2 regions of the Janthinobacterium sp. SUN120 genome follow, and region 2 is predicted to be linked to the other one. Evidence: predicted binding sites of a transcription regulator. Region 2 holds the regulator's gene; the other holds the start of a gene.
What was found. The regulator FliA, encoded in region 2, starts transcription of late flagellar genes. The targets are predictions, from matches to a motif close to CTAAAGTTTNNNNNNNNNNNGCCGNTA.

Region 1 (14,508 bases), on a different contig from region 2:
ACCGCCGGCGGCCAGCTGCAGCAGCGGCGGCAACGATGCCGTGATGATGTGCTCGGCAAAGTCCAGCTGCGCCACGTAGCCGGAAAATTCCTGGCCCAGGGTCAGCGGCGTCGCATCCTGCAAGTGGGTGCGGCCGATCTTGACGATGTCGGCAAATTCCGTGGCCTTCGCGTCCAGCGTGGCGCGCAGCTGGCGCAGCGGCGGCAAGACCGTGTTGGCGACGGCCAGGGCTGCGGCCACGTGGATGGCGGTGGGGAAGATGTCGTTCGAGGACTGGCCCAGGTTGACGTCGTCGTTCGGGTGCAGCAGGCGCCCCTCGCCCCGCAAGCCGCCGATCAGCTCGGAGCCGCGGTTGGCCAGCACTTCATTCATGTTCATATTGCTTTGCGTGCCAGAACCCGTCTGCCAGACGGCCAGCGGGAATTCCGCGGCATGCTTGCCGGCCAGTACTTCGTCGGCCGCTTGCGTGATGGCGATGGCTTTCTTGCCATCCAATAGACCCAGGTCCAGGTTGACGTGGGCGGCCGCGCGCTTGACGGTGGCCAGGGCGGCGATCAGTTCGGGCGGCATCTTTTCCGTGGAGATATGGAAGTGCTCGAGCGAGCGCTGCGTTTGCGCTCCCCATAGCCGGTCGGCGGGTACGTCGATCGGGCCGAAACTGTCGCGTTCGATTCTGCTACTCATGGCATCCCTTTCATCGATGGAGGTGGATCGAGTGTACTCCAGGCGTCAAAAAAGCACAGGATGATGCTGTATTGCATCATTTTTGCCCTGACCCATCTATATTTTTGCGATTTCCTGCCGTTAAAGACAGGCGAGTTCCCCTTCCTATCCTGTTATCAAAGCGATCAGTCCATGCAGAGCAGCATCTTTCCCCGTTGGTCCCTGATCGCGTGCGCCGCCGCCAGCCTGGCCTTGCCGCCCGTCATGGCGGCCGAACTGGGTGACATGGCCGTGCTGTCGTACGTGGGCCAGCCCTTGCTGGCGGAGATCGAACTGACGGCCCTGGCGCCCGAAGAAGCCGGCGGCGTGGCCGTGCGCCTGGCTTCGCCCGATGTGTACCGCGGCGGCGGCATCGGCATGGATCCGGCCCTGCAAACCTTGACCATCAGCCCGCTGGAGCGCGGTGGACGCCACTATGTGCGTGTGACAACGCGGCAAGCGATCCAGGCAGGCCACGTGCACCTGTATTTATTGCTGGGCAGTGGCAATGGCGCCGTCGTGCGCCTGGGCACCTTGTGGCTGACGCCGGCCCCGCCCGCCGCCGCCGTCGCCGCTGTCAGCGCGCCAGCCAGGCCCGCCGTTCCGGCGCCCGCGCCCGCGCCCGTGCCGCAACCGTTGCCATTGCCGCGCGCCGTGTCCGCCGCGCCGTTGCCCGATGCCGCCGCCTTGGCGGCCCGCGCGCGCGCCGAAGGCCTGGTGCGCCCGGCGCGCGTGTTCGTGCCGCCGCCCGCCGTGCCCGCGCCGGCCGCTACCGCACTGCGTTCGGCGCCGTTGCGCCGCGCCACGGCGCCCGTCGCCGCTTGCGCGCCGCAAGCCAATATGGAGCAGGCGCAAGCATGCGTGGCGCTGGATGAGAAAAACGCGGCCCTGAATGACAAGCTCGGCGAATTGGAAGGCAAGATCGGCGCCTTGCAACAGGCGCTGGCGCAACCTGCCGCCGCTGCTGCCGCCGTTGCGCCGGTTGCCGCGCCGGCCGAGGTGCAGGCGCCGCATGCCAAGCCCAAACCCCTGCACGCGGCGCCGGCAGCCGAGAAGAAGGCGGGCGGCAACGGTTTGCTGTGGCTGGGTATCGGCACCCTGGCCTTCCTGTTGCTGACGGCCCTCGTCGTGTATGTCGTGCGCAAGCGCAGGCAGGCGGCGGGGCCTAGTGCGCCGTCGAAATACTGGGTCTTGCTGCGCAAGCCATTCGGCCGCAAGAAGAAGGAGGCGCCCGTGCTGACGGAAGCGGTGGAAGAGGGCGCGGCGGATGAGCCGGAACCGGAGCCGTTCTCGCGTTGATGATGTTGCAAGGGCTACGTCAAGGCGGTGCCGGAATTTGATATAAAAAAAGATATTGAAAAAAGACAGAAAAATGCGCGTATCGCGTGTTGCCTGTTTCTTAAATATGGTGATATGATTAATTCAGTGGACTTGCTCTACGACAAAACAGCCCCAGCCTGGCGCAGTCACCAACGATAGTGTGGCGCGGCAAACAGGTGTAGCGTTGCATAAACGCCTGGGTCTGGAAGCGGTTCGCGATGCCGACGATGTGCTCGCGAACGCCGGATGCAACCGGCAGCGAGGCGACGCCAGGAGATACCTGGGGCTCGCCTTCCAAATTCCCCTTCCTTGTTTCCCGAGCGCCGCAGATGGCGCGCTCCCCGGCAAGGCGGCAGACGTAAAAAAAGCACCCGCGGGTGCTTTTGTCGTTTCTGGCGCTGCAATATGACTTACATGCGGGCGCGCGAACCTTGCATGGCGTTCGGCAGCTGCGTCATCCACGGTTCCGTGATGGTGCGGATTTCGCGGTCGTTGGCCAGGATTTGCTTGAGTAAGTCGATCTTGCGCAGGCGCGAGGCGCCGGCCAGGGCGGGTACCTTGCCCGTCATGACCGTGCTGGCGGCGCTGGCGCACTGGTTTTCCAGGGCATCCAAGTCATTCCAGTCGCTCGAACGTGCGGCCACGACCATTTTATTGGTCATTCCTGCAATATTTTCATACATCGAGAGAACGTCGTTGGAGGTCATGAGCACACCCGTAACTAGTGAATGGATTACCGCTTGTCTAGATTAACGGCGTGCTTAACGGGAACTTGAGGGTGTTTTTGAAAAAAAAGTGAAAATAATTTGGATAATTTTGGCGATCCGCAGGAATCGCCCGCAAACCCGCATGGATGCAGGGTCGGCGATGCCGGCGGTGGGGGATTTATTTGACGAGTTCTTCCAATCCCGCGCTCAGTTCGGCTGGCGGCGGCATCTTGTCGACCAGTACCGAGGGCGGCAAACCGAGCGCTTCGGCCACGCTGCCGGGGTAGCAGGCGATGATTTCTTCATTGCTCAGGGCGTTTTCATCGATGCGGGCGCGCCAGGCGGCCAGGTGGATGATGGCGGCCAGGCGGTTCAGCGGCGCCTTGGCCAGCGGGTCGGGAAAGGCGGCGATGGCGTCGGCAAAGGCGCCGGGGAACTTCCAGTGGCGCGCCAGTTCGGCGCCCACCTGCGCATAGTCATAGCCCAGCGAGACCCGCTCCGCGTCGAGCCGGCGCGCATCGAGCGGTGGCGCGATCTTGTCAAGCTGCATGGCTTGCTCGGGCATGGCGGCATGGATCACCAGTTGTCCGATCGCATGCATCATGCCGATGGTGAACGCCAGGTCCTGGTTGTCGCCCGTCTGCCTGGCGATCCAGCGGGCAGACACGGCGCTGTGCAGGCTGTAGCGCCAGAATTGCGGCAGGTTCAGGCCGGGCACGGCCTTGAAGCCGCTGACCAGGCCCGAGCTGATGACGAGGGTGCGCACGGTAACAAAACCGAGCATCAGCACGGCGTCTTCCACCGTGCCGATGCTGCGCGAGACGTGGTAATAGGCTGAATTGGCCAGCCGCAGCAGCTTGGCGCTCAAGGCCGGGTCCGCTCCCAGCTGGCGCGCGATGTCTTCGGTGGCGATGGCGGGGTTGTCGAAACTGCGCACCAGTTCATCGACGATCTTCGGGGCGGCAGGCAGGGCGTGGGGTTGCTGGAACAGCGCTTCCAGTTGCATGGCAATCTCCTTGGCGTACGCGCGGCACGGGGTCGTGAAACTATAGGCCGATTTTTTGTCCGCATGCAAAAAAGTTCCCGGATGCTTTTTGCATGGGAAACAGGCTATGATTTTGACTATTCCATCGAAAGGATCGCCATGCACGGTTTGCGTTTTTCCTGGTCCCGGACGCCAGTCCAGGCCGCCATCGTCCTCGCCCTGGCCGGCGTTTCGCTGACCGGCTTGCCCGCCCGGGCGCACGGCCAGCCGGCCGCCGCCGATGTCGCCGGCGCCGCCGTCCCCGCTGCCTTGCCCGGCGACGACTTCTATGACTACGTGAATGGCGACTGGCTGCGCGGCACGGAGATTCCCGCCGACCGCAGCAGCTGGGGTTCGTTCGCCATCCTCGCCAATGCGACCAACGAGCGCATCATCGCCCTCGTCGAAGGCCTGGCGGCGGCGCCGCAGGCCGATGCCTCCGCGCGCCAGGTCAGCGATTTTTACCGTTCCTGGATGGACGAATCGGCTATCGAAGCGAAAGGCTGGGCCCCGATCAAGCCCTTGTTGAGCAAGATCAATGGCATACGCGACCAGGCAGGGCTGGCCCGCGCGCTGGGCGAGAGCTTGCGCGCCGATGTCGACCCGCTCAATTCCACCAATTTTTATACGGAAAACCTGTTCGGCCTGTGGGTGGCGCAAGACTTGAACGACACCACGCGCAATGTCGCCTACCTGCTGCAGGGCGGCCTGGGCTTGCCCGACCGCGCCTTTTACCAGGACGACAGCGCCCGCATGCAGGGCTTGCGCGCGGGCTACCAGGCGCATATCGCCGCCATGCTCAAGCAGGCCGGCTACCGCGATGCACCGGCCCGCGCCGCGCGCGTGTTTGCGCTGGAACAGAAAATTGCCGCCAGCCACGCCAGCCGCGAGGATTCGGCCGATGTCGCCAAGGGCAATAACGCGTGGCGCGCCGCCGACTTCGCCAGCAAGGCGCCGGGCCTGGACTGGCAAGCTTTCTTCCAGGCGGCGGGCCTGGGCAAGCAGACGGATTTCATCGTCTGGCATCCGACGGCCATGACGGGCAGCGCCGCGCTGGTGGCGAGCGTGCCGCTGGCCACGTGGAAGGATTTCCTGGCCTTCCACGCCATCAACCATTTCAGCACCACCTTGCCGAAGGCGGCCGCCGACCAGCGCTTTGCCTTCTATGGCAGCGCCCTGAGCGGCACGCCGCAGCAGTCGCCGCGCAGCAAGCGCGCGCTGGCCGCGACGAATGCGGCCCTCAGCGACTCCGTCGGCAAGCTGTACGTGGAACGCTATTTCCCGCCGGAATCGAAAGCCCGCGTGCAGGAGATGGTGACGAATATCGTCGCCGCCTTCTCGCGCCGCATCGACAAGCTGGACTGGATGGCGCCCGCCACCAAGGCGCAGGCGCAGGAAAAACTGCAAACCCTGTATGTGGGCGTGGGCTATCCGGAACGCTGGGACAGTTATGCTGGCTTGCGCGTGGTGCGCGGCGATGCGCTGGGCAATGTGCAGCGGGCGGAACAGTTCCACTATCGCCAGGAGCTGGCCAAGCTGGGCCAGTCGCCCGACCGCAAGGCCTGGGCCATGCCGGCGCAGCTGGTCAATGCCGTCAACCTGCCGCTGCAAAATGCGCTGAACTTCCCGGCCGCCATCCTGCAGCCGCCATTCTTCGACCCGCAGGCATCCGATGCGGCCAATTACGGCGGCATCGGCGCCACCATCGGCCACGAGATCAGCCACAGCTTCGATGATCAGGGCGCCCAGTTCGACGCCCAGGGCAAGCTGCGCGACTGGTGGACGCCGGCCGACCTGGCACATTTCCAGACGGCATCCAAGCAATTGGTAGCGCAGTTCGCGGCCTACAAACCATTCCCCGACCTGGCCGTGAATGGCCAGCTGACCCTGAGCGAAAACCTGGCCGACCTGGCCGGCGTGGCGGCCGCGCATGATGCGTTCACCCTGTCGCAGCAGGGCAAGCCGGTGCAGGCGGGCGCCGACCGCGATTTCTTCACGGGCTATGGCGTCAGCTGGCGCAGCAAGGCGCGCGAAGCGGCGGCGCGCCAGCAGATCCTCACGGATGGCCATGCGCCGGCGCAATACCGTGCCGCCACCGTGCGCAATCTCGACGCCTGGTACCCGGCCTTCGACGTCCAGCCGGGCCAGCAGCTGTACCTGGCGCCGGAGCAGCGCGTGCGCGTCTGGTAAGAGTGCTGACGCTGCCGGCCGGGGAACTGGTCGGCAGCGTAAAATGGCGGAACATATCGACAGGACCGCCATGCAGCCAAGCCCACCGCAAGACCCCATCCACGCCATCACGGGCCGCACCCTGGCCCATTACGACGCCAGCGCCGAGCAGTTTTTCGAAGGCACGCGCGACCACGACGTCAGCCAGAACATCGCCGCGCTGCTGGACGCCATCGGCAAGCCGGCGCCGCTGGCCATCCTCGACCTCGGTTGCGGCCCTGGCCGCGACCTGAAGGCGTTCACGGCCATGGGGCATCACGCCACGGGCGTCGATGGCTGCCCCCGCTTCGTCGAGATGGCGCGCGCCTACAGCGGCTGCACCGTGTGGCAGCAGGATTTCGTCGACCTCGATTTGCCGGCCGCGCACTTCGACGGCGTGTTTGCCAATGCCGTGCTGTTCCACGTGCCCAGCGCCGTCTTGCCCGGCGTGCTGCGCGCCTTGCACGCTTGCCTGAAGCCCGGTGGCGTGCTGTTCAGCTCGAATCCGCGCGGGCAGAACCAGGAAGGCTGGAATGGCGCCCGCTACGGCAGCTATCACGACGAGGAGACGTGGGCCGCCTACGTGCAGGCGGCCGGTTTCAGCCTGCTCGACCAGTACTACCGCCCGCCGGGCTTGCCGCGCGACCAGCAGCCGTGGCTGGCCACCGTGTGGCGCAAGCCCGCGTGATCGCCGATATTGGCGCAAATTGAGCATGTGTTAGGAACCGTACAGAGCATTGATCCCCCGCCCCGTAGTATGGACACATCGACACGCAGCAAGCAGTTTGCAACAGCGTGTGAGCCGCAGTACCGGCCCTTCGGGGCCGGACAACAGATGTACCAACTACAGTGAGGATCCATCATGAACAAAGATCAAGTCGAAGGTAAACTGAAGGAAGTCGGCGGTAAAATCCAGGAAGCCGCTGGCAAGATCGTCGGCAGCGAAGAACAGCAAGCCAAGGGCCTGGCAAACCAGGTCGAAGGCAAAGTGCAGAAGAAAGTCGGCGACGTCAAGGACGCGGTGGAAACCGTTACCCGTAAGCCGTAATCTGGCGCACGCATAAAAAAACCGCCGCCTGTCGCGAGACAGGCGGCGGTTTTTTATTTGATGCCGGTCAAACCTATTTCACTGGATCGGCCAGGTTCTGCTTGAAGAACAGCTCGATTTTCTTGTACACGTGGCGCTGGCCCGCGCGCGACGAGATGCCGTGCTTGGCGCCAGGATACGTCATCAGGTCGAACTGCACGCCGCGGTTCACCAGCGCGTCGATCAGGCGCGTGCTGTTGCTGAACAGGACGTTATCGTCGGCCATGCCGTGCACCAGCAGCAGCGGCGACTTCAGGCCGTCCAGGTGGGCGAACACCGTGCTGGCCTTGTAGCCGTCCACGTTTTCCTTCGGCATGCCGAGGAATTGCTCCGTGTAGTGGGTGTCGTACAGCGACCAGTCGGTCACGGGCGCCACGGAAACGCCCATGGCGATCTTGTCGGACGCTGCCGACAGCAAGCGCAGGGTCATGAAGCCGCCGTAGCTCCAGCCGAACACGCCGATGCGTTTCGCATCGACGAAGCTTTGCTTGCCCAGCCAGTCGATGCCGACCAGCTGGTCGGCCACTTCCGCCGCGCCCAGGTTGTGATAGATGGCGTCCGTGAACGCGCGCTCGCGGCGCGACGAGCCGCGGTTATCGAGGCGGAAGACGACAAAGCCCTGCTGCGCCATGTACTGGTCGAAGTTGTTGCCCCAGCGGCGAGCCACGTGCTGCGAGTGCGGGCCGCCATACGTCGACAGGTAGACGGGATAGCGCTTGCCGGCGTCGAAGTTCGACGGCTTGACGATCGAATAGTGCAAGGTCTGGCCATCGTTGGCCTTCAGGGTGCCGTATTCGGTCGGCAGGTGGTCCGCCTTGTACTTGAAGTATGGGTGGCTGGCGTTCAGCGCGTTTTCTTCCAGCCAGCCCACCATGGCGCCGTCCGGACGGCGGATGCTCACTTGCGGCGGCGTGGCCGGGTCCGAGTACGTGTCGACGAAGACTTCGCCATTGCGCGAGAACGTCGTGTCGTGCCAGCCATCGGCTTTGGTGACGCGCTGCGGCTTGTCGGCCGTGCTGCCGTCCAGCGCAAGGGCGTAGGTCTGCTTGTCGATGACGGCGTCGCGGTTCGACGATACGTAGACCTTGCCCGTCTTCTGGTTCACGGCCAGCACGCTGTCGATGCCCCACTCGCCGGAAGTGACCGGGTGCAGCAGCTTGCCGCCCATGTCGTACAGGTACAGGTGGTTGCGGCCCGTGCGCTCGGACGACCACAGGAACTGGCCGTTCGGCAGGAAGCGCAGGTCGTCATGGATGCTGACCCAGGTTTTCGACGTTTCCGTCAGCAGGGTGCGCTGCGCCAGGGTGGCCGCATCGACGGCGACCAGGTCGAGGGTCTTCTGGTCGCGCGACTGGCGCTGGTACACGAGCGACTTGCCGTCCGCGCTCCAGTCGGCGCGCACCAGGTAGATGTCCGGGTTCGTGCCCAGGTCCACCTGGCGCTGCGCGCCCGTTTCCGGCGAGACGATCAGCAGCTGCACCAGCACGTTCGGGTCGCCCGCGGCCGGGTAGCGCTGCTCGACGACGTCGGTGCGGTCGGCGAAGATTTCGAAGCGGCGCACGACGGGCACGGGCGCTTCGTCATAGCGTTTATAGGCGATGGCGGAATCGTCGGGGGCCCAGTAGTAGCCGGTGCGCTGGCCCATTTCTTCCTGCGCCACGAATTCGGCTTCGCCGTTGCGGATGGTGCCCTTGCCATCGGTGGTCAGCTGGCGTTCCTTGTTCGTCTTGAGGTCGATCACATAGATGTTTTGATCGCGCACAAACGATACGTAGCGGCCTTTCGGCGAGATTTTCGGATCGAGCACATTGCCCTTGGCGACCAGGCGCGCCTTGTCCGGGTGGGCCGCGTCGACCAGGTACAGATTGCCGGCCAGCGGCACCAGCAGCTGCTTGCCGTCCGGCGACCAGCTGTAGCTGAGAATGCCGTTCAGGCTGGCCGTGCGCTCGCGTTCGCGGCGCGCCTGCTCTTCGGGCGAAATCGTTTCATTCGGCACCAGCGCCTTCGAGTCGACCAGGCGGTGCGTGCTCTTGTCCTTCAGCTTGAATTCCCACAGGTCGAGCTGGAACTGGTTGTCCGCGCGGCCGCGCAGGAACGTGACGCGCTCGCCGTCGGGCGAGACCTTCAGGTTGCGCACGCCGGGGCCGGCCAGCGCCGGATCGGCGTGGATGCGTTCCAGGGTCAGCTTTTCAGCCGATGCGGGAACGCTGGCCATCGCGGCCAGAAAACAAAGAATAAAACGCATGGATGTCTCGGTGATTGTAAAGGGATGTCAAGAAGATGCTTGACAGCAAACGATACCAGAGCACGGCGTTTAATGCGATAGGGCCAGCCACGGAATAATCCGGCAATTGCCTTCTTTACTTTGGCGGAAAGAGTGCGGCGCTGGGGCTTTGTATGGCGAAGCAGGGAGGGCGGCATGCATAAATTGCGCGCCGCCCTGTGTTCCATGCATTGTTTCAATGCGCCGCGCGCAGGCGCTGCAGCGACAGCCGGTTCAAGTACCAGGTCAGCAGCACGGCGGCGACCGTCAAACCCGTGACGAGGCCGATCCAGAAACCGGCGGCGCCCATCGGCTCGGCCGGCGACCAGGGGAAGCCGGCTGGCGCGAGGCCCAGCACGTAGCCGATCGGCAGCGAGAAACCCCAGAAGGCCAGCAGCTGGATCAGCATCGGCTGGCGCGTCACCTTGTAGCCGCGGATGGCGCAGGATGTGGCCACCTGCGTCGCGTCGGACAGCTGGAACAGGGCGGCGAACAGCAGCAGCTGCGCGCACAGGGCCTGCACTTGCGGGTCGGACGTGTAGGCTTGCGCGATCTGGTGGCGGAACACGGTGATGACGGTGGCCGAGACGATGGCCGCCGTCAGCGACATGGCCACGCCCACCCACGAAATGAAGCGCGCGCGGCGCAGATTGGCTTCGCCCACGGCGTGGCCTACGCGCGTGACCAGCGCGATGCCGAACGTGAGCGGCACCATGAAGACGACGGACGAGAAATTCAGGGCGATCTGGTGCGCGGACACCTGGATCACGCCGAAGCGCGCCACCAGCAGGCTGATGACGCCAAACGCGCTCACTTCGGCAAAGTAGGTCACGCCGATGGGCAGGCCCAGGCGCAGCATGGGGCCGATGGACGACAGCTGCGGCCCTTCCCAGTGCGTGAACGGGTACGTGGCGCGGTAGGCGGGCGCGATCTTGATCCAGGCCAGCATGGCCAGCAACATCATCCACACGCAGCAGGTGGTGGCCACGGCGCAGCCCACGCCGCCCATCTTCGGCATGCCCCAGTGGCCGTAGATCAGCAGGTAGTTGACGAGGATATTGATGCCCAGCGCGGCCAGCGCGATGACCATCACGGGCTTGGTCTGGTTGATGCTGGTGCTGTAGCCGTACAGCGCGCGGTAGGCGGCGAACGGCGGCAGCGCGCAGCTGATGATGTGCACGAACAGCTTGGCCTTGGCCGCGACATGGGGTTCGAGCATCAGGTGGTCGAATACCAGCGCCGCCATGTTCGTCAGCAGGCAAGCCACGAGGCCCACGAGCAGCGCCTTCCACAGCGACTGGCGCACGATGTGCGGCACCCGGTCGTGGCGCGCGGCGCCGATTTCATGCGCCACCAGCGTATTGATCGCCATCATGATGCCGCTCACGGTGACGAGTACGATGGACCAGATGGCCGCGCCCAGCGAGACGGCGGCCAGTTCCTCGGGATTCGTATGCCCCGTCATCGCCACGTCGGCCGCGCCCATGCCGACGGTGGCCAGCTGGCCGATCAGGATGGGCCATGCCAGCTTCCACAGCGAAGAAATTTCAGTACGGACGGCGGGCAGGGTGAACGAGGTAGTGTGCGGCATGGTCGGCAAGCTTGACTAAACACAAGATTCTACCGGCATTCGCCGTGCTTGTCCGCCGTGGCGCCCCCGGGGGCGGCGCGCGGTAATCATTTGTTACAGCTAAGTGGGCCAGTCGCGGATAGACTGCGCGCTCTATTTGGCAAAATGACCAAATAGTCAACCGCAGTACCCTGACTATGGAGTAAGACCATGTTGAAGAAAGCTTTGAACTGCGCCCTGCTGCTGGGCGCCGCCATGACGGCCGAACTGGCCGGCGCCGGCGAACTGACCCTGTATTCGCGCGACGATTATCACGGCCGCTCGCACACCGTGCGCGACGCCGTCGCCGACCTGGAAGAGGTCCGTTTCAACGACACGACGCAAAGCATCCGCGTGCGCTCGGGCCGCTGGGAAGCGTGCGAGGAAGCCGATTTCCGCGGCGCCTGCTTCCTGCTCGAGGCGGGCGAGTATCCGTCGCTGGACGGCCATGCCAACAAGATCACTTCGCTGCGCGAAGTGCGCGGCGGCTGGGATGGTTATCCGGGCCGCGACCGCGACCGGGGGCGCGACTGGGACGGCCGCCGTGACCGCGACCGCGAGCGCGGCCATTTGCCGGGGCGCTCGCTGGGCGGCGAACTGACCTTCTATACGCGCGACGATTTCGCCGGCCGCAGCTTGACCGTGCGCAACGCCTCGGCCGATTTGCGCGAACGCGATTTCAACGACACGGTGCAAAGCGTGCGCGTGCGCTCCGGCTATTGGGAAGTGTGCGAGGACGTGGATTTCCGCGGCCGCTGCCGCACCCTGGAACCCGGTGAATACGCGAGCCTGGAGCGCCTGAGCAACCGCATCTCGTCGGTGCGCGAAGTGCGCTGACGCGGGGCTGGCACGAGTGGCCGGTCCCTGCCGGGGCCGGCTATTGCTTTTGGTAACAATTTATTGTGCTTTTCCCATACTTTGTTACACCGTTTTTTCTGCGGATGGTTACACTGGTATCAGTTGTCATGTCGATCACTTGCCTTGACAGACCCTGGCTAACGCTGGCGGCTTTCCGCGTGGACGGGCGGGCACTTGTTACAATGGCATCCTGGCGTTTTGGCCAGGCGAATCATCACCAAAGAATGAAGAATGGAGTTAATCATGACGGGCCCTTTCAAACACGCGCTGGCATGCGCGGCGACCTTGCTGCTCTCGCTGGGGGCGCATGCAAGCGCCCATGCGGGCGATATCACCTTGTTCGAAGACGTTGATTTCCGTGGCCGCGCCGTGAACCTGCGCGAGACGACGGACGACTTGTCGCGCTTTGGCTTCAATGACAAGGTGTCGAGCATCCTGGTGCGTTCAGGGACCTGGGATGTGTGTACCGATGCCGGCTTCCGCGGCAATTGCAAGACCCTGGGGCCGGGCGAGTACCGCTCGATGCCGGGCATGAACGACGCCATCAGTTCGGTGCGCGAATCGGGGCGCGGCGACGGCTACAATCCGGGACGTCCCGGGCGCGATCCGGACCGCGGCCATGGCGGCTATGGCCGTGGCGGCACCCTGGAAGTGTATTCGGGCGCGGGGCAGAATGGCGGCTCGGCGCGCCTGAACCGCGATACGGACGATTTCGTCAGTATCGGCTTCAACGACCGCACCACGAGCATCGTCATCTACAACGGCTATTGGCAGCTGTGCAGCGATGCGAACTACAACGGCGTGTGCCGCATCTTCGGCCCCGGCCGCCACGACGACCTGGGGCGCGGCCTCGATGGGCGCGTGTCGTCGGCGCGCATGGTCGACGAGCGCGAAGCGCGCCGCCAGCAGCAGTATGAACAGCAGTACCAGCGGCCGCAATACGAGCAGCAGTATCCGCAACAGCAATATCCGCAACAGCAGTACCAGCAGCGCGGCGCCGTCCTGCTGTTCCCCGAAGCGGGCATGCGCGGCGAACCGCTGGCGCTGGACCGCAATGCGGAAGACCTGGTGCGCTACAACTTCAATGACCGCGCCTCGTCCATCGTCGTCAACGAGGGCCAGTGGGAGGTGTGCAGCGATTCGAACTTCCGCGGCCGCTGCGAAGTGATCGGGCCGGGAGAATACGGCCGCCTGAACAGCATGGAAAACCAGATTTCCTCGCTGCGCCGCGTGCGCTGATCGCGTCTTGACGCGGTACTGACAGGCCGCCTGCCGGGTTGATCCCGCCAGGCGGTTTTTACATTCCCTGCCGTGTGCTGACATTTGCTTGCCCTTTGTTACACTCGCCGCCTGCCGCCTGGACTACACTGGCGAAAATGTCTCAGTATTGGAGTTGTCATGGTTCGATCTTTCCGGCCCGCGCTGCTGTGCGCCGCCACCTTTCTCGCCCCCCTTGCCGCATCGGCGGGCGAAATCACCCTGTTCGAGGATGCCGGTTTCCGCGGCCGCCCGGTCACCCTGCGCTCCGATACGGGCGATCTGTCGCGCATGGGCTTTAACGACAAGACCTCCAGCATCATCGTGCGCTCGGGCACCTGGGAAGTGTGCAAGGACGCCAATTACCGTGGCAACTGCCGTACCCTGGGACCGGGCCGCTACGACACCATGCCGGGCATGAACGACGCCGTTTCCTCCGTGCGCGAAGTGGGCCGGCCGGGTCATGGCGGCGGCGATCACCGTCCCTACCCGCCGCGGCCGAACCGCCCGTATCCGGAGCCGGAACGCCCGTATCCTGGTCACGGCCATGGCGGCGGCCACCGTCCCGACATGAATGGCGCCGTGCTGATGTTCCCCGATGCGGGCATGCGCGGCCGGCCCGTGCGCCTGGACCGCGAAGTGCATGACTTGAGCCGCTATGGCTTCAACGACCGCGCCGAATCGATCGTCGTCAATTACGGCCGCTGGGAATTCTGCGTCGACGCCAACTTCCGCGGCCGCTGCGTGGTGATGGGGCCAGGTAGCTACGGCCGCCTGCACCATGGCCTGGACCGCCGCATTTCCTCGCTGCGCCGCGTGCGCTAGGCGTTTCCGCTTCCCTGCTGCCGCCCGCGCGACCCCAGTCCCGCGGGCGGTGTTGTATTGTGCGCACGCGCCATCGGCGCCAATTCGTGTACTCTTCCCATAGGCACTTCAACCATGGGGAGCAGGCACGGTGGAATACAAGGATTATTACAAGGAACTTGGCGTCGAAAAGACGGCGACCGAGGCCGAGATCAAGAAGGCGTACCGCAAGCTGGTACGCAAATACCATCCCGACGTGAGCAAGGAGCCGGACGCCGACAAGCGCACCAAGGCCCTCAACGAAGCCTACGGCGTGCTGGGCGACGCGGAAAAGCGCGCCGCCTACGATGAACTGGGGCGCAGCGCGCAGGGCCATCCCAAGGGAGAACCTTTCCGACCGCCGCCGGACTGGGGTGCGGGCTACGAATCGTCGGGCGCCGACGACAGCGACTTCTTTGCCGACCTGTTCGCCCACGTGGGCGGGCGGCGCCGCGCCAACAGCACGTTCCAGATGCAGGGCGAGGACAGCCACGCCGCCATCACCATCGATTTGCAGGACAGCTACCAGGGCGCCAAGCGCCATATCGTCATGCGCGTGCCCGAGGCGGATGCGCAAGGCCACGTGGTGACGCGCGAACGCACGCTGGAAGTGACGATACCGAAAGGCGT
Region 2 (14,508 bases):
TGTCGCGTTTCCTGCGCCGCGCCTTGCCGCAGCTCAAAGTGCTGTCGCATGCGGAAGTGCCGGAAACCAAGACCATCCGCGTCACGGCGCTGGTGGGCGCGCAGTAGTTGTGATAAGCGGCATCGGGGTTGGTTCCTGCGGGACGGACTCCCGGTGCTTGCTTTTGGTCAAATAAACATCAATTTCCTCTCGGCAAACTGAATAACGGGTACTTTCCCGTCCTGTTCCTTCGATCATTTCCTGTAAGCATCGCTAATAATGGAAACTGTCCGGGTGATCTGTGTCCATGTGGAAGACAGCACTCAAGCAACAGGAGTCGACGATGGTCACACAGTTCAGCCAATATTGCGCCACCCCCGCCCTGGGAGGCCGGTCATGAATGTGAAGAAATTTACGGGCGCCTCGTCGCGCGATGCGCTGCGCAAGGTGCGCGAAGCGCTGGGCCCCGACGCCGTGATCCTGTCGAACCGCCAGGCCGATGGCGTGGTGGAAATCCTCGCGCTGGCCAATGACGACGCCGCTTCGCTGGCCTCGCCGCCGGCCGCCTCCGAAATGGCCCAGCCCCGTCCCCAGTTGCAGACCCAGTTCGCCACGCCGCAGCGTCCGGCCGCCCCGGCCCAGCGCCCGGCCGCGCCACGTCCTGCCGCGCCGCGCCAGGCTGCCTCCGAGCCAGTGGACATGGCCCGCATGCAGCAGATGATGGCCAGCGCGCTGGCGCACGTCAAGGAAAACGCCGCCGCCGAGATGAGCGGCATGATGAATGAAATCCGCGCCATGCGCGGCATGATGGAAACCCAGCTGGCGGAAATCTCGTGGGGTTCGACGCAGCAGCGCGAGCCGCAAAAAGCCGTCGTGCTGCGCGAAATGCTGGCGGCCGGCTTCTCGGCCAGCCTGGCGCGCTACCTGATCGACAAGCTGCCGGCCGGCCTCGACGGCGCGCAAAGCATGCGCTGGATCAAGACGGTCCTCAGCCGTAACCTGAATACTGTGGCCAATGAAGACGCCATGCTGGAGCAGGGCGGCGTATTTGCCCTGGTGGGCCCGACGGGCGTCGGCAAGACCACCAGCACGGCCAAGCTGGCGGCCCGCTGCGTGATGCGCCACGGCCCGGAAAAGCTGGCCCTGATCACCACGGATGCCTACCGTATCGGCGCGCACGAACAGCTGCGCATCTACGGCAAGATCCTCGGCGTGATGGTGCATTCGGTGAAGGACGAGGCGGACTTGCGCATCGCCCTGAAAGAATTGAAGAACAAGCACACGGTGCTGATCGATACGGTGGGCGTGAGCCAGCGCGACCAGATGGTGACGGAACAGGTGGCCATGCTGTCGGGCGCCGGCGCCGACGTGAAGCGCCTGCTGTGCCTGAACTCCACGGCCACGCAGGAAACGTTGAATGAAGTGGTGCGCGCGTATCAGGGCAGCGGCCTGGCCGGCTGCATCATGACCAAGCTCGATGAAGCGGCCTCGATCGGCAATGTGCTCGACGTGGTGATCCGCCAGAAGCTGAACCTGTTTTATGTGTCGAACGGCCAGCGCGTGCCGGAAGACCTGTACCTGGCCGACCGCGGCTACCTGATCGACCGTGCCTTCAAGCTCAAGCGCGATGCGGCGGCCACGCAGTTTTCCGACGCCGAACTGCCGCTGCTGATGGCGCAGGCGGCCGCCCGCAACAATGAAGCGCGCGGGGTGCACCTTGGCTAATTTCGATTTTGACCAGGCCGAAGGCTTGCGCCGCATGCTGGCCGGCCCGCAGCCGCGCGTCATGACGTTCCTCTCGGCCACGCCGCAGGACGACAAGGGCGCCATGCTGGTCAACCTGGGCGCGTCGCTCGTCTACGGCGGCAATGACGTGCTGCTGCTCGACGCCAGCGGCGGCAGCGATGGCGTGGCATCGCGCCTGGGACTGGCGCACGGCGCCAGCCTGCGTGACGTGGCGCGCCAGCAGTGCGGCTTGAACCAGGTCATCCACCAGGTGCCGCAAGGCTTCGGCGTGGCCAGCCTCGGCGCGCGCAACCATTTGATGGACAGCATGGATTATGCGGGCGAGGATGAACTGCGCCGCCTTGGCAAGACGTTCGAGGTGCTGGCGCGCCAGAGCGGCATCGTGCTGGTCGACGGCGTCGTGGCGGACGAGGGCGCGTGCTTCCCCGTGCCGCTGATGGCATCGTCGGATATCGTCGTGCAAGTCTCGACCAGCGCCACCTCGATCAAGGCGGCGTACTGCCTGATCAAGCGCCTGAGCCAGGAACTGGGACGCCGTCCGTTCGGCATTCTCGTCACCGGCGCTTCCGAATCCGAAGCAAAAGTGGTATACGATAATATGGCGCAGGCGGCGAGCCGCTACCTGGCCGTGAAGCTGACTTCGATGGGTTCCGTGCCTGCCGACGAGTATCTGCACCGCGCGGCGCGGCTGGGCCGCAGCGTGGTCGATGCGTTTCCGCTGGCGGGAGCGTCGGTGGCGTTTCGCGGACTGGCCGAGCGGCTGGCCCGTTCGGCGGCGCCGGTGCTTGGCGGCACCTTGTACCAGACGGGGAGCCCGCACCAGTTCAGCGCCTGAATCGAACCGCAGCACCAGATAAGATGAGAAAACAATAAGCAGCCTATGTACACGGTCAAAGGGAAATCGAACAAGGACTATTTGCTGACGGAGCACATTCCGCTGGTGAAGCGTCTGGCGCACCATATGAAGGCGAAATTGCCGCCTTCGGTCGAGGTCGATGACCTGATCCAGGCCGGCATGATCGGCCTGCTCGATGCCATTACGCGCTATGAAGAGACGCATGGCGCGCAGTTCGAGACGTATGCCGTGCTGCGCATCCGCGGCGCCATGCTCGACGAATTGCGCACCAGCGACTGGCTGCCGCGCAGCATGCGCCAGAACATGCGTAAGATCGAAGAGGCGATGAGCACCCTGCAGCAGCGCCTCGGCCATCCGCCGACGGAGTCGGAAGTGGCGAAGCTGCTGAAAATGTCGCTGGCCGACTACCAGGAAATGCTGGGCGACGGCGGCGGCCACCAGCTCGTGTACTACGAAGACTTTCATGACCCGGACGGCAATGACAGCTTCCTCGACCGCCACTGCGTGGACGAGGACAGCGACCCCTTGCGTTCCCTGCTCGATACCGATTTCCGGCAATCCGTGATCGATGCCATCGACGCGCTGCCGCCACGCGAGAAAATACTCATGGGCCTGTATTACGAAGAAGAGCTGAACCTGAAGGAGATCGGCGCGGTGATGGGCGTATCCGAATCGCGCGTCTCGCAGCTGCATACCCAGGCCGTCGCGCGCCTGCGCGCAACCTTGAGGGAGCTGGCGTGGACTGGTCCAGCGTAATCGGGCTGGCGCTGGCGCTGGCCGGCCTGCTGGTCGGCCAGGCACTGGAAGGCGGCAAGATGGCCTCCCTGCTGCAGCCGGCCGCCTTTGCCATCGTCATCGTCGGCACCTTCGGCGCCGTGCTGCTGCAGACGCGGCTGCGCACTTTTGTCCGCGGCCTGGAAATGCTGCGCTGGGTGTTCCTGCCGCCGTCCGACACGCGCGCCGCGCTGGCGCGCGACATCGGGCAATGGAGCCTGACGGCGCGCCGCGACGGCCCGCTGGCGCTCGAGCGCCTGATGGAAAACACGGCCGACCGCTTCAACGCCAAGGGTTTGCGCATGATCGTCGACGGCATCGCGCCCGACAAGCTGCGCCAGTTGCTCGACGTGGAAATCTCCGCCTACGAAATGGCCGAGCGCCAGGCCGTCAAGGTGTGGGAATCGGCGGCCGGCTATTCGCCCACCATCGGCATCCTGGGCGCCGTGCTGGGCCTGATCCATGTGATGGAAAACCTCACCGACCCCAGCAAGCTGGGCGGCGGCATCGCCGTGGCGTTCGTCTCGACCATCTATGGCGTGGGCCTGGCCAATCTGCTGTTCCTGCCGGTGGCCAATAAACTCAAGGCCATCGTTTCGCGCCGCGTGGTGCAGTATGAAATCACGGCCGCCGTGCTGTACGACATCGCCACGGGCGACCATACGCGCATCATCGAAGAGCGCGTGTCCAGCCTCTTGCACGAGCATTGACCATGATGCGGCGCGCGCGCAGGAAGTATGACGAGGAACCGGATAACCAGGACCGCTGGCTGATCTCGTACGCCGACTTCATCACCCTGCTGTTCGCCTTCTTCGTCGTCATGTATGCGATTTCGCAAGTCAACGAAGGCAAATACCGTGTCTTCCAGAATGCCATCGGCCAGGCCTTCAGCCTGGAAAAGGGCGCACCGCCCATCATCATGGAAGCGCCGCAGGCGATCCCGTTGCCGAACCCCGCCCTGAAACGCCGCACGGAAGCCATCCGCCGCGAGCGCGAACACATGACGCGCCTGGCGCAGGACTTGACGTCGACCCTGGCGCCGCTGGTCAAGGAAGGCAAGGTGCGGGTCACGCAGACGAGCCGCGGCGTGAGCGTGGAAATCAATGCCAGCGTGCTGTTCGACCCGGGCGCGGCGGGCTTGACGGCGGAATCGGACCAAGCCTTGCGCGCCGTGGCCGTGCTGCTCAAGGACGACACGCACGACGTGCAGGTGGAAGGGCATACGGATGTGCAGCCGATCAGCAATTCGACCTTTGCCTCGAACTGGGAATTGTCGGCCGCGCGCGCCAGCGCCGTGGTGCGCCTGTTCATCGCCAGCGGCGTCAAGGCGTCGCGCCTGACGGCCGTGGGCCACGCCGACAATATCCCCGTGGCGCCGAACGCCACGCCGGAAGGGCGCGCGCGCAACCGCCGGGTCGCCGTGACGATTTTGTCGGGCATCCCCGAAACGGTGACGGAAGTGCCGACGGCGCCCGCGGCGCCTGCGCCGGCCAATTGACGCTCGTCAACTGCGGGCCGCCGCTTGGTACAATCGCGCTTTCTTCCTCTTTTATCGTTCCCTCATGAAAAGCAGCTCCCTGGGCGGTCTCGTCTATTCCACTGAAACGGGCCGCATGTGTCCCGCCTGCCGCCAGCCGCTGGCGCAGTGCGCGTGCAAGGCGCAAGCGAAGGCTGCGCCTGCGGGCGATGGCGTGGTGCGCGTCTCGCGCCAGACCAAGGGCCGCGGCGGCAAGAGCGTCACCGTGGTCAAGGGCTTGCCGCTGGACGCCATCGCGCTGGCCCTGCTGGGCAAGCAGTTGCGCACGCAGTGCGGCTCGGGCGGCACCGTCAAGGATGGCGTGATCGAAGTGCAGGGCGACCATGTCGACGCCATCCTGGCCGCGCTGGCCAAGCTGGGCCACCAGCCGAAAAAGGCCGGCGGCTGAGCGTGCGGAGGCGTGCGGCCCGCCGCCGCGCGCCTGTGGTAACGTGCGTTTCCCATCCACGCGCTTCCTCACCATGAACGTCAAATTCACCGGCATGGCCATCGCCGCCGCCATCGCGGCAGCGCTGGCGCTCGCGTACTGGCCCGCTCCCGACGGCGGCGCGCCGGACGCTGCCACCTCCGCCCCTGGTGCGCCAGCGGGACGCAGCCTGGAATCGTATCTGAGTATCGATGCCAGCCCGGTCGCCGATGCCGCGCCGATGCCCGTCACCCTGGCGCAGCAGCTCGCGCGCCTGGCGGCCAGCGGCAAGCCGGAAGACGCGTATGCGGCCTACAATCTGCTCGACGACTGCATTTCATTTGAGAAAGAAAGGCGCTTGCCGGGGCTGGAATTCGAGCTGGGGCGCGAGATGACGGCGCAGGAAAAAGCCGCCCAGCAGCAGCTGTGCGCGGGCCTGACGCAGCGCCAGCGCGAGGAGCGCCTCGGCTACCTGGCGACTGCCGCCAGGGCGGGCGTGCCCGGCGCGGCGACTATCTTCCTGTCGGAAGGGCCGTTCGGCGACCGCAGCGCGCTGCGCAACCGTCCCGACGATCCGCTGGTGCAGGCGTGGAAGCGGCAAGCGATCGCCCAGCTGACGGCGCAGGCGGACGAGGCGGAGCTGACCAGCGTGTCGACTCTGATGATGGCGTATCTGCGCGATGGCGAGGTGGTGCAGAAAGATGCGCCGCAAGCGTATGGCTACCTGCTGGCGCTGCGCCAGGTCTACGACGACATCCTCGCGCCCGGCGTCACCAATCCCTACCAGGACGAATACTGGCACTGGCTGCAGGCGGAATTGACGCCGGAGCAGCAGGCGGCCGCCAGCGCCAGGGCGCAAGCCATCGTGGCGAAATACCGCCAGCATGCGGGGCGTGCCGCACACGGTTGAAGGGCAAGGCCGCTGCGCCTTGCCGGCGGATTGCTGTTAACTAGGGGAAATCAGCCGATGACGACGCGCCGGCTGGCCGTGTTCGTCGTCGGTTGGCCGCTGGGGCCGTAGAAATTGCCGCTCTGGGCCGGGGGGCGCATGGCGTTCAGGGCGCCTTGCGTGTGCAGCATGTGCTTGTTGACGAGCAGGCTGTTCAGGCGGTTTTGCTCCTTGGCTTCGCGCGTCGTCTCGAGCAGGGCTTTCCACAGGGGCGCCGCGTCGGCTTCATTGGCGCCGACCAGCCAGTCTTCCATGCCCGCTTCGGCCGCCGTGAAACCGGCTGCCGCCAGCGCCTGGTGGCGTTGCGCCGCCAGCTGGCTCAATTGTCCTACCAGTGCCGTCTTGCGCGCCGTGAGCTCCGTGATTGCATCGATGTCAGCCGCAACCAGATGCCGCTGTTCTTCTTTCATCAATGCCAGCAATGTGGTCATGAGCTGTTGCTCGTCGCGCAGGCTGGAAAACGGAGTCACTGATTGCATGAGGGAACCTATCTATTTCGTGAGTGCAGCAAGTCCTTGACCGTGTCGAGGAGACCGTCCGCCACTTTTTCTGAGTTGACCTGGAACTGGCCGTCGGCGATCGCGAGCTTGATGCGTTCGACTTTTTTCGTGTCGAACACGGCGCCGCTGCCGGCAGTTGCACTGGCCGCTAATGCCTGTCCTTGCGGCGACAGGCGTACATTGTCCGACGTTGTCGGTGTTGCCTGGGCTTTCTCGGCATTCCGGGCGCCGGAAGTACTCGCGGGCGCCACCGGCAGGCCGGGATTGCTTTTAATGGTGTTATCGGTAATTTTCACAGCGTGATCCTCGTCTGGTCGAAGTCAAAAAACTCCGGGATATGTGTCATTATCGGCACCTTTTGCCGAAACTTTAGTGCGCCAGACCACAATATCGCTGTCCATCCGTGTTTAAAACGCCACCTCCACCAGGCCGCCAGCCCGCGCCACGCCGCTGATCTGCTGGCCGCTCTGCGTGCGTACCTGCACCGTCTGGCCATCGCCGGCGCTGCCGATGGCGCGTCCTTCTGATGCCACCTGGAAACCGTTACCACTCGAAACCACGCGCACCAGCTGGCCTTGCATCACCACCGGCTTGCGGCGCAGGGTGTCGAGGCGCATCGGCGTGCCTGGCGGCAAGGAAATATTCGTGCTGGCGCCCACGACCTGGGCCATGTCGGTGGCGATGCCTGCCGGCAATGCGGCCAGGTCGCCCTGCATCGTCACCAGTTGGCTGGCGTCGATGGCTTGCCCTTGCGCCAGCGGCACGGCGCTGGCCACGTAGTCGCCGACGACGGCCACGTTCGCTTGTAAGTAAATGGTCCAGCTGGAGGGCGCCGTGCAGCGCACGCCGACGGTGGTCTTGCCCCAGGCGCGCGCGCCCGGCGCCATGAACGCCTGCGGTGCGGGGCAGGCAGCCAGGTTCAGGCGCGGATCGACGGCGCCGACGGTGACCGTCACCTTGCCGGGCAAGCCGTTGCTTTGCACTTGCAGGAATTGTTCCACGCTGTTGCGCAGCGCTTCCGGCGTTTGCCGGCCGGCGTTTTGCGCCTGCGCCAGCAGTGGCAGGGCGGCAAAAGCAAAGAAGAAAGCGAGCGGTGTTTTCATGGTGATAGGCCTCTGGAATAGTGCCATGATAGTGCGCGCCGCCCCGATCGAAGCGCCGATTAAGGGGTAAAAGTACGGTCTGATCCGGCGATGGTCTTGCTGGTGGGCACCTTACTATGTTTCCTGTCATCACTAATCCGCCATCCTTCCGCCATCTCGGGCGCCAGTGGCAGATCTTTCCGGAGCCTGACATGATAGGGAAACTCGACGATTACATGCGCTTCAACGAGACGGCGCTGAGCCTGCGCTCGACGCGCCAGGAATTGCTCGCCTCGAATATCGCCAATGCCGACACGCCTAACTACAAGGCGCGCGACGTCGATTTCGCCGCCGCCCTGAAGGGGGCGATGGCGCGCAAGGATGGCGTGCCGCCGGCCCTGAAGGGCACGGCGCCGCAGCATATGCCGGGCAAGGGCGTGGCCGCAGCTGCGGGCGCACCCGGTGGCGGCAAGGTCGAGACCCTGGCCGACGGCACGCCGCTGCTGTACCGCGCGCCGGCCCAGGGCGCCGTCGACGGCAATACGGTCGACATGGATCTCGAGCGCAATGCGTTTGCCGACAATGCCATCCGCTACGAGGCGGCCGTGACGTTCCTCAATTCACAGATCAAGGGCATGCTGACGGCCATCCAGGGAGGACAATAATCATGTCGCTATTTAATATCTTCAATGTTTCCGGTTCGGCCATGAGCGCCCAGGCGCAGCGCCTGAACACGGTGGCCAGCAACCTGGCCAATGCCGACAGCGCCACCAGCGCCACGGGCGAAGCCTACCGCGCCAAGCAGGTGGTGTTCGAAGCCGTGCCCATGGCCAACGGCGCCACGGCCGTCAAGGTACAGAAGGTGATCGAAGACCCGTCGCCGATGAAGCTGGTCTACGACCCGAAGAACCCGCTGGCCGACGAGAAGGGCTACGTCACCATGCCCAACGTGAATACGGTCGACGAAATGGTCAACATGCTGTCGGCTTCGCGCTCGTACCAGACCAACGTGGAAACCATGAACGCGGCCAAGTCGCTGCTCCTGAAAACCCTCACCCTCGGCCAGTAAGGCTGACTGATCATTATGGCAATCATCGATACGAACACCTCCAAAGTCACCGACCTGATGGCGACGATGAATCCGAAGAAGACGACGGCCGAGGCAGGCAGTGTCGAAGCGGAAACGAACAAATTCCTCACCCTGCTGGTTACCCAGCTGAAAAACCAGGATCCGATGAATCCGCTGGACAATGCACAGCTGACCAGCCAGCTGGCCCAGCTGTCGACGGTGACGGGCGTCAACAAGCTCAATACCACCGTGGAAAGCTTGAAAGCCAGCTACCAGCAAGCCGAATCGATGCAGGCGGCCAACATCATCGGCCATGGCGTCTTGACGGCGGGCAAGGACATCAACCTGAGCAAGAGCGCCGCGCTGCTGGGCGTGGACCTGGCCACGGCCGCCGACAAGGTCAAGGTCGTCATCTACAAGGATGGCAAGGAAGTCCATTCCATCGACCTGGGCGCCCAGCCGGCGGGCACCTTGCCGCTGGGCTGGAACGGTTCCACCGCCGACCTCGACAAGGATGGCAAGCCGGTCGTGCTGGCCGACGGCGCCTACACCTTCGCCGTGGAAGCGACGCGCGGCGGCACCAAGCTCAAGGATGCAACGGCGCTGATGTTCGGTTCGGTCGCCAGCGTGTCGACGGGCGCCAATGGCGTGAAATTGAATGTGCCGGGCGTGGGCAGCATCACCATGGCCGACGTGAAACAGATTCTGTAAGCCGCTTCCCCTTAGCGTGACCCTCTACCCCTAATTTCTACCAGGAGAACACAATGTCTTTCCAACAAGGCCTGAGCGGCTTGAATGGCGCCGCCAAATCGCTGGACGTCATCGGCAACAACATCGCCAACTCGTCGACCGTGGGTTTCAAGCAGTCGCAGGCCCAGTTCGCCGACATTTATGCCAACTCGCTGTATGGCGTGGGCGGCAACCAGGCGGGGATCGGCGTGTCGGTCTCGCAAATCGCCCAGCAATTTAACCAGGGTAACCTGGAAACGTCGCAAAATCCCCTCGACATCGCCATCAATGGCGGCGGTTTCTTCCGTACCAGCGTGAATGGCGCCATCCAGTATTCGCGCAATGGCCAGTTCCAGGTCGACAAGAGCGGTTTCATCGTCAACGCCCAGCTGGCGCAGCTGACCGGCTATCCGGCCGACGTCAACGGCAAGATCGTCGCCGGCGCCGTCGTGCCCCTGCAGATCGACCAGTCGGACATGAAGCCCCAGGCAACGACCAAGGTCGACACGCAAGTCAACCTCAATTCGAACACGGCCATGCCGACCACGGTGCCGTTCAAGTCGACGGACGACACCTCGTACCACAAGCAGTTCCCTGTCGAAGTCTTCGATTCGCTGGGCAATTCCCACAACATGGCGAATTTCTATGTCAAGACGGGCACCAATACCTGGGATGTCTACTCGGCCATTGACGGCACGGAAGTGACCAGCATGAAGGTCGCGGCCGCCCTGCAGACGGACCCAGCTTCGCTGGCCGCGCGCGCCGCCTACCAGGCCGCCGCCACGGCCGTGCCGCTGGTGCCGGCCAACGTGACGGCCGCCGCCGTCGCCTATGGCAATGCGGTCGGTGCCGCCGTCTCGGCCGCTGCCGCCGCTGCAGGCGCCACGCCAGCGCAACTGGCCGCCATCGCCGCCACCTACGGCAGCGCAGTGCCGAACGGCGTCAACTCGAGCCGCACGCCCGACCAGATCGACGAGGCCATCCGCAACGTGACCGTGGTGCCGGCCGTCAAGACCGGTTCCCTGGTCTTCAACACGGTCGGCAGCCTGGACCGGGCCGCCATGCTGGCCCTGACGCCGCCGCAAACCTTGCCCGTCACCGTCAACCTGCCGATCTTCCCGGCCACGGGCGCGAATGCGACCCTGTCGGTCCAGGTCGATTTCACCAGGTCGACCCAGCTGGGCACCACCACGGCGGAAAAGAAAACGGAAGCGGACGGCTACAAGGCGGGCCAGCTGAGCCAATTCATCGTCGGTGACGACGGCGTCATCCAGGGCCAGTACAACAATGGCAAGACGCGCGCCCTGGGCCAAGTGGTGTTGAGCAACTTTACCAACCCGAACGGCCTGGAGCCGCTGGGCAACAACGCCTGGGTGGAAAGCTCGGCCTCGGGCAAGCCCATCACGGGCGAGCCGAAGACTGGCACCCTGGGCAACTTGCGCGCCTCGGCGGTGGAAGTGTCGAACGTCGACCTGACGGCGGAGCTGGTCAACATGATCACGGCCCAGCGCGCTTACCAGGCGAATGCGCAGACCATCAAGACGCAGGATTCCGTCCTGCAAACCTTAGTCAACCTGCGTTAAGAGTAAGGGGAGCGGTTCTTTCGGACTGCTCCCGGCTTTCGTTTTGCACGGAGAAAACACATGGACCGTCTCATCTACACCGCCGGCTCGGGCGCCAAGCACATCCTCGACAAGCAGGCGACCACGGCGAACAACCTGGCGAACGCCACCAGCACGGGTTTCCGTGCCCAGCTCGACTCGTTCCGCGCCGTGCCCGTGGTGGCCGACGGCATGATGCCGACGCGCGCCTTCGTCGTCGATTCGACGGTCGGTTCCGATTTCACGCAAGGTCCCATGCAGCACACGGGCCGCGCGCTCGACGTGGCCGTGGAAAATGGCGGCTGGATTGCGGTGCAGTCGGCCGACGGTTCCGAAGCCTACACGCGCAACGGCGCCCTGAAACTGAATGAAAACGGCATGCTGCAAACGCAGGGCGGGCTGATGGTGCAGGGCGATACGGGCCCCATGGCGATTCCGCCCGGCGTGACGGTGGCCATCGCCAGCGACGGCACGGTGGGCACGATTTCCACGGACGTGCCGCCCGGCCCCTCGACGGTGTTGGGTCGCATCAAGCTGGTCAACCCGCCCGAGCAGCAACTGGTGCGCGGCGACGACGGTCTGTTCCGCCTGAAGGATGGCACGGTGGCGCAGGCCGACCAGGCCGTCAAGCTGACCACCGGTGCGCTGGAAGGCAGCAATGTCAGTCCCGTCGACTCGATGGTCAGCATGATCGCCCTGGCGCGCCAGTTCGAAACGCAAATGAGCTTGTTGAAGAATGCCGAGAATAACGCGGCGAAAGCCACCCAGATCCTCGCTTTGAATTGATGGGGGCCACCGCATAATGGTCGCATAGAAATAGTCTACAGGGCTGGTTAGCGCTGTTATTGGAGAAATATCATGATTCGTTCCCTTTGGATTGCCAAGACCGGCCTGGAAGCGCAGCAAACGCAGATGGACGTGATCGCCAATAACCTGGCCAACGTCAGCACCACCGGCTTCAAGAAGTCGCGCGCCGTGTTTGAAGACTTGCTGTATCAAAATGTGCGCCAGCCGGGCGCGCAATCGTCGCAGCAGACCCAGCTGCCATCGGGCTTGCAGATCGGCACGGGCGTACGCACCGTGGCGACCGAACGCATCCATACGCAGGGCAATCCCCAGGCCTCGGGCAATTCGCGCGACGTGATGGTCAACGGTACCGGTTTCTTCCAGGTGCTGATGCCGGACGGCGCCACCGCCTACACGCGCGACGGTTCGTTCCAGACGGACGCCAACGGCCAGCTGGTGACGTCCGAAGGGTTCGTCATCCAGCCCGCTATCACCGTGCCGACCAATGCGCTGAGCCTGACCGTGGCGCGCGACGGCACCGTCTCCGTCACCTTGCCTGACACTGTTGCGCCATCGCAAATCGGCTCGCTGCAACTGACCACCTTCGTCAATCCCGCCGGCCTGGAATCGAAGGGCGAAAACCTGTACATGGAAACGGGCGCCTCCGGCGTGGCGCAAACCAACACCCCGGGTACGAACGGCGCCGGCGTGCTGATGCAGGGCTATATCGAGACGTCGAACGTCAACGTGGCCGAGGAAATGGTCAACATGATCCAGACGCAGCGCGCCTACGAGATCAACAGCAAGGCCATCACCACATCCGATCAAATGCTGCAGAAATTGTCGCAACTTTAATTTTCATAGTCGTCATGCCATCCGCCGCCGGATGGCAGCGGAGGTTCGCCATGCAATACCCCATCATCGCTTTGTTCTCTGCAGTCCTGCTGTCCGGCTGCGCCATCACGCCTACGTCCATCGTGCAATATCCCACCACCACGCGCGCGCCGATGCCGGAACCCGTGGTCGTCAACAACGGTTCCATCTACCAGCCGTCGACCTACCGTCCCGCCTTCGAAGACCGCCGCGCGCGCCACGTGGGCGACACGATGACGATCGCCATCACCGAGCGCACGAATGCCGTCAAGGCGGGCGCCAGTTCCGGCAACAAGTCCGGCAGCGTGGGCTTTTCCACGCCCGGCTTCGCCCAGGGCCGTTTCGGCGGCACCGTGGCGGCGAATGGCGCGACGAAATTTGCCGATGGCGACAACCAGTCCGCCAGCAACACGTTTTCCGGCACCATCGGCGTGACGGTGATCGAGGTATTGCCAAACGGAAACTTGATCGTCGCGGGCGAAAAACAGATTGCCATGAACAAGGGCACGGAATTCATCCGCTTCTCGGGCATGGTCAATCCGGACACCATCGGCACGGGCAATGTCGTGCCCTCGACCCAGGTGGCCGAAGCGCGCGTCGAATACCGCACCAACAGCCAGATCGACCGCGCCGAAATGGCGTCGATGGCGTCGCGCTTCTTCCTCAGCCTGTTGCCGTTCTGATCATGGCAACGTCGACCTTTCCCCGCTTTCTCGCCATTTTCGGCCTGGCCATCTCCCTGCTGGCGCCCGTGGCGCAAGCCGAGCGCATCAAGGACCTGGCCAGCATCGCCGGCGTGCGCCAGAATCAGCTGATGGGCTATGGCCTCGTCGTCGGCCTCGACGGCAGCGGCGACCAGACCACGCAAACCCCGTTCACCATCCAGAGCGTGGCGGCGATGCTGCAGCAGCAGGGCATCAACTTGCCGCAAGGCACTAGTTTGCAGCTGAAAAACGTGGCCGCCGTGATGGTGACGACGGCCTTGCCGGCGTTTGCCCAGCCGGGCCAGTTGCTCGACGTGACGGTGTCGTCGATGGGCAATGCGAAAAGCTTGCGCGGCGGCACTTTATTGATGACGCCCCTGAAGGGGGCCGATGGTCAGGTGTACGGCATGGCGCAAGGCAACGTGCTGGTGGGCGGCGTGGGCGCGCAGGCGGCCGGCAGTTCCGTCGTCATCAATCACCTGAGCGTGGGCCGCATCTCGGGCGGCGCGACCGTCGAGCGCACCGTGCCTTCGGCGCTGGGCGCCAACAACACTATCCGCCTGGAATTGAACGCCACCGATTTCGCCACCGCCAGCCGCGTGGTCGACGCCATCAACAGCCGCTACGGCGCCGGCACGGCCGCCGCGCTCGACGGCCGCGTGATCCAGGTGCAGTCGCCGAGCGGCAGCGACCAGCGCGTGTCCTTTTTGGGCCAGCTGGAAAGCATCGAAGTCAACCCGGCCCGCCTGGCGGCCAAGGTCATCATGAATGCGCGCACCGGTTCCGTCGTGATGAACCAGTCCGTGACCCTGGAAACGTGCGCCATTTCGCACGGCAACCTGTCCGTCACCATCAATGTCGAGCCGCAAGTGAGCCAGCCGGCGCCCTTGTCGGGCGGGCGCACGGTGGTCACGCAG

Region 1: the regulator FliA is predicted to act here: its motif matches at 2,773-2,799, upstream of O0879_RS19470 (flagellar protein FliT).

Annotation. Positions count from the first base shown of each region.
Region 1 is NZ_JAPUBW010000003.1:354,447-368,954, forward strand. It holds gene fumC (class II fumarate hydratase) at 1-684, opposite strand, end outside; gene O0879_RS19465 (hypothetical protein) at 856-2,001, shown strand; gene O0879_RS19470 (flagellar protein FliT) at 2,433-2,684, opposite strand; gene O0879_RS19475 (HDOD domain-containing protein) at 2,908-3,735, opposite strand; gene O0879_RS19480 (M13 family metallopeptidase) at 3,874-5,943, shown strand; gene O0879_RS19485 (class I SAM-dependent methyltransferase) at 6,014-6,649, shown strand; gene O0879_RS19490 (CsbD family protein) at 6,824-7,009, shown strand; gene O0879_RS19495 (S9 family peptidase) at 7,083-9,293, opposite strand; gene O0879_RS19500 (MATE family efflux transporter) at 9,508-10,902, opposite strand; gene O0879_RS19505 (beta/gamma crystallin family protein) at 11,092-11,757, shown strand; gene O0879_RS19510 (beta/gamma crystallin-related protein) at 12,022-13,017, shown strand; gene O0879_RS19515 (beta/gamma crystallin-related protein) at 13,177-13,860, shown strand; gene O0879_RS19520 (DnaJ C-terminal domain-containing protein) at 13,991-14,508, shown strand, end outside.
Region 2 is NZ_JAPUBW010000002.1:787,023-801,530, reverse strand. It holds gene flhA (flagellar biosynthesis protein FlhA) at 1-107, shown strand, start outside; gene flhF (flagellar biosynthesis protein FlhF) at 376-1,704, shown strand; gene O0879_RS13315 (antiactivator of flagellar biosynthesis FleN protein) at 1,697-2,560, shown strand; gene O0879_RS13310 (RNA polymerase sigma factor FliA) at 2,606-3,337, shown strand; gene O0879_RS13305 (flagellar motor protein) at 3,319-4,065, shown strand; gene motD (flagellar motor protein MotD) at 4,071-4,853, shown strand; gene O0879_RS13295 (translation initiation factor Sui1) at 4,918-5,280, shown strand; gene O0879_RS13290 (hypothetical protein) at 5,324-6,208, shown strand; gene O0879_RS13285 (flagellar protein FlgN) at 6,259-6,726, opposite strand; gene flgM (flagellar biosynthesis anti-sigma factor FlgM) at 6,735-7,043, opposite strand; gene flgA (flagellar basal body P-ring formation chaperone FlgA) at 7,155-7,850, opposite strand; gene flgB (flagellar basal body rod protein FlgB) at 8,042-8,494, shown strand; gene flgC (flagellar basal body rod protein FlgC) at 8,497-8,898, shown strand; gene O0879_RS13260 (flagellar hook assembly protein FlgD) at 8,914-9,609, shown strand; gene O0879_RS13255 (flagellar hook protein FlgE) at 9,663-11,210, shown strand; gene O0879_RS13250 (flagellar basal body rod protein FlgF) at 11,271-12,014, shown strand; gene flgG (flagellar basal-body rod protein FlgG) at 12,087-12,869, shown strand; gene O0879_RS13240 (flagellar basal body L-ring protein FlgH) at 12,920-13,570, shown strand; gene O0879_RS13235 (flagellar basal body P-ring protein FlgI) at 13,573-14,508, shown strand, end outside.